DNA from 2 places in the Phyllobacterium sp. T2-21 genome. Region 1 is predicted to be linked to the other one. Evidence: riboswitches for the same ligand, from Rfam matches in the RefSeq annotation. Region 1 holds a riboswitch; the other holds the start of a gene.
What was found. Region 1 has a riboswitch for cobalamin ahead of bluB (5,6-dimethylbenzimidazole synthase). Riboswitches for the same ligand answer to the same signal wherever they lie in the genome.
Positions count from the first base shown of each region.

Region 2: another riboswitch for cobalamin. It lies ahead of ACZ5FP_RS22745 (ribonucleoside-diphosphate reductase subunit alpha); the one in region 1 lies ahead of bluB (5,6-dimethylbenzimidazole synthase).

Region 1 covers NZ_AP027912.1:3,208,889-3,211,085, reverse strand. The annotation lists gene ACZ5FP_RS16050 (MOSC domain-containing protein) at 72-680, shown strand; cobalamin riboswitch at 707-882, shown strand; gene bluB (5,6-dimethylbenzimidazole synthase) at 950-1,702, shown strand; gene ACZ5FP_RS16040 (DUF2293 domain-containing protein) at 1,635-1,952, opposite strand; gene ACZ5FP_RS16035 (ArsR/SmtB family transcription factor) at 2,095-2,197, shown strand, end outside.
Region 2 covers NZ_AP027915.1:130,426-132,622, reverse strand. The annotation lists gene ACZ5FP_RS22750 (heme ABC transporter ATP-binding protein) at 1-591, shown strand, start outside; cobalamin riboswitch at 642-852, shown strand; gene ACZ5FP_RS22745 (ribonucleoside-diphosphate reductase subunit alpha) at 961-2,197, shown strand, end outside.

The sequences.
Region 1 (2,197 bases):
CCATCAGTGATATTGGCTGGTTTTAACAAGCAATTTTCCTAAGATGCGGCTGATTTCACCGGAGTGCCGTCATGACAGATCTTTTCGCAACCAGAACGGACATCCTTCCGGCCCGCAAGATTGTCGGGCGGGTGAGCAGCCTGTTCCAGGCGCCGAAAGACAGTTTTGTCACCGCTGCCACGGACACGCTCGATCTCACCTTTGAAGGCATCCGCGGCGATTATCATGCCGGCCTGACGCGCCGGTCCGGCGGACGAGAGCCCTGGTATCCGCGCGGCACGGAGATGCGCAACGAACGGCATATTTCCGTTCTGGCGGCCGACGAGCTTGCAATGATTGCCAGCGCCATGGGCCTTGCGGAAGTCAAACCCGAATGGATCGGTGCCAACATGGTTGTCGATGGCATTCCCTCGCTTTCCATGCTGCCGCCGCGCACGCTGCTGTTCTTCGAAGGCGGCGTGACGCTGAAGGTCGACGGGCAGAACGCGCCGTGCAAGGTCGCCGGACGCTCCATCGCCGAGCGGGCGCAAACCTCCGATCACACCGCGACGGCGCTCGACTTCGTCAAGGCGTCGAAGCGGCTGCGTGGCATCGTCGTCTGGGTTGAAGTGCCGGGAATCATCCGTTCCGGTGAAAAAATCGATGCGCGCCTGCCGGAGCAATGGATTTATCCGGGCTGACGCTTGCGTCCTTCGCCGATCTGTGGCGAATGGAATGCAGGTCCGGTGCCTGCATGCAGGAGAATCGGGAAGCCGGTGCAAATCCGGCACGTGCCCAACGCTGTATAGGGGATGGGCCGCGCAGTTTGCCACGGGGAAACCCGGAAGGCGCGCGGTTCAGGTGAACCTCAGTCAGAAGACCGGCCGGACCGGATAGCCGAAACCGCACGGACAGCGGGGAGGTGTCAGGGCTCAGGGCAATCTGGCCCTCGCATTGTTGGGAGCAAACGATGCACGACTCTGCCTATGGTCCCGTGGCCGCCGCCGATTTTTCCGCGGACGAGCGCGCCGCCGTCTACAAAGCCATCCATACCCGCCGCGATGTGCGCGACCAGTTCCTGCCAAGGCCCGTCGACGACGATGTGCTGCTGCGGCTGCTCGATGCCGCCCATCACGCGCCGTCGGTGGGGTTCATGCAGCCGTGGAATTTCATTCTCATCCGCGATGCGGCGCGCAAGGCCGAGGTGCATCAGGCCTTTACCCGCGCCAATGCCGAAGCAAAGGCCATGTTCACCGACGAGCGCCAGGCGCTCTACGCGTCGCTGAAGCTTGAGGGCATCGTGAAGGCGCCGGTCAATCTGTGCATCACCTGCGACCGGACACGCGGCGGCGATGTCGTTCTGGGGCGCACCCATAACCGGCAGATGGACGTCTACAGCACCGTCTGCGCCGTGCAGAACCTGTGGCTGGCGGCGCGGGCGGAAGGCATCGGCGTCGGCTGGGTCAGCATCTACCACGACCGGGACATGCGCTGCATTCTGGCCATCCCCGATCATGTCGAGATCATCGCCTATCTCTGCATCGGCTATGTCGACCAGCTCTACGATCAGCCGGAGCTGCAAAAGCGCGGCTGGCGCGAACGGCTGCCGCTGGACCAGCTCATCTATGAAGATCAGTGGAATGCCGGCGCCGAAGTCAGCTCGGATCGTCTTCGTCCGGATCCAGCAGCCGCGTCGCCCGCCATTCCGTCAATTTCCGGTTGATGGCCTCGAGCACGAAGAAGCGGGCCGACTCCTTGTCATAGCCCTCGTCGCGCAGCGCATCGTAGTCCGTGTGCTGATGGCGGACATGGGCGACCGTGGCCAGCCACACCGCAATGGGTGGCGGCAGGCTTTTCATGTGCGGTGCCGTGGCGGCAGCGCGTATGGGCTCGGAATCCGAATAGGGTACGGCCGGCAAAAGCAGCGTCAGCGCCTTGCCGATGGCCCTTTGGCGGTTGGTTCCTGAACTCATTGCACTGTCTTCCCGCCGATTCGCTGATCGATATACCAGCCTATTTCAGACGCGACAAAATTTGCCGTCAACGGAAAAACAAAACTTGCCAAATCTGTATTTCTCACATAAACATATCTTTATATCTTTTGAGGATACCTTGATGGACAAACGTGATCTCAATCTTGACCTGATGGTCGATACGCTGAAGGCAGCGGCGGAACCCAGCCGCCTGCGCATTCTGGCGCTGTTGTCCCGGGGGGATC
Region 2 (2,197 bases), on a different replicon from region 1:
AAGCTCTGGCAGATGGCAACCATGCGGGCGATCCTGCCGCAATCCACCTCGCTGTCCTTCCCGTTCACCGTGCGTGAGATCGTCAAGCTGGGCATGACCAGCGGCCGCTCCGGTGTTTCGCGCCACAACGTGGACACACTGCCCGATGAAGCGCTTGAGCGCGTTGACCTCGCGGGTTTCGGCGGGCGGTTCTATCAGGAACTCTCCGGCGGCGAGCAGCAACGGGTGCAACTGGCGCGCGTCCTCTGCCAAGTCTGGCAGCCGGTGCTCGACGGCCAGCCGCGCTTTCTGTTCCTCGATGAGCCGGTGTCGAGCCTCGATATCAAACATCAGCTGATCATCATGCAGATTGCCCGCGACTTTGCCGATCGCGGTGGCGGGGTCATCGCTATCCTGCATGACCTCAACCTCACCTCCATGTTTGCCGACCGGGTCGTGGTCATGCACAGGGGGAGGGCCGATTCTGTGGGCACCCCCACGGAGGTCTTGACCGATGACCGCATCCTGCGCGTCTATGAATGTGCGCTCAAGGTGGGCGGTGTGCCCGGAAAATCCGTGCCGTTCGTCTTGCCGCAATCCGCAGCGTTCTGAGCAAGTGAAGATGCCGCTATCCACCTATTGACTAAAAACGGCGATTTGATACTAAATATAGATGTTATGGTTCTCCCCGAGTCGCAAGACCGGGAGCTAAGAGGGAAGCCGGTGAAATGTCCTGGACATTGATGCCGGCGCTGCCCCCGCAACTGTAAACAGCGAGTTGTTGTCGACAATGCCACTGGAGCCGCGCTTCGGGAAGGCCGACACCAGCGCCGACCTGTGAGCCAGGAGACCTGCCATGACATGATGAACGTCCACGGGCGGGGTGTCCCGGTGTGTCGCTTGCAATGGTCGGCCGCAAGCTGACCGGATTCTTGCACGCGTGCGCTCGACCTTTGCCCCCAACATTTGGGGTATAAGCACATGTCTCTTTCTCTTCAAACCACCCGCGCCGACGGTCAGTCGCCGGTTCGTCCCGCTGAACTGCAGCCATCATCCAGCGAGCCCGGCTATCGCGTCATTCGCCGCAATGGCTCGGTCACACCCTTCGACCCGCTGAAAATCACCGTTGCTCTCACTAAAGCCTTCCTCGCCGTCGAAGGCAACGTCGCTGCCGGTTCGCGCCGTGTGCACGATGTCGTCGAAGGCTTGACCGCCGACATCGTGACAACATTGAAGCGCCGCAGCAGTGAAGCCCGTCTGTTCCACATCGAGGATGTGCAGGATCAGGTCGAACTTGCCCTCATGCGCAGCGAAAACCACAAGGTCGCCCGCGCCTACGTGCTCTACCGGGAAGAACGCGCGCGAGAACGGGCGAAGCTGGTTGAACCCGTGGCCGAAACCGGCCCGTCCCTCAGCGTCACCCTGCTTGATGGGACCAGGGCACCGCTCGATGCGGCGCGCCTCGCCCGCATCATCGATGAAGCCTGTGAAGGACTTGAGGGGGTCAGCGCCGCACCGATCCTCAGCGAAACCCAGCGCAATCTTTACGACGGTATCACGCTCGATGAATTGTCGCTTGCGCCCATTCTGGCTGCACGCACACTCGTTGAAACAGAACCGAACTATTCCTTTGTCACCGCGCGGCTGCTTCTCGACAAACTGCGCCGCGAAGCCTTGAGCTTTGTCTTCGGCAGGCCCGAACAGGCGACCCAGCATGAAATGGCGGAGCGATACGCCGATTATTTCCCCGCCTATGTGAAGGCCGGCATTGAAGCCGAACTGCTCGATCCGGAACTCGCCCGCTTCGACCTGCGGAAAATATCAGCAGCCCTGAAGCCGGAACGCGACCTGCAGTTCCAGTATCTTGGCCTGCAGACATTGTATGATCGTTATCTCCAGCAGACACGCGGTATCCGGTTCGAACTGCCACAGGCCTTCCTGATGCGCGTTGCCATGGGCCTCGCCACCCGTGAGATCGACCGGGAAGCACGCGCCATCGAATTCTACGATCTGCTGTCGTCGTTCGACTTCATGGCTTCCACCCCGACCTTGTTCAATTCGGGCACGTTGCGCCCGCAGCTGTCCTCCTGCTTCCTGACCACCGTCGCCGACGATCTCGATGGCATCTTCAAGGCGGTGAAGGACAATGCGCTCCTGGCAAAATATTCCGGTGGCCTCGGCAATGACTGGACGCCCGTGCGTGGTCTTGGCGCCCATA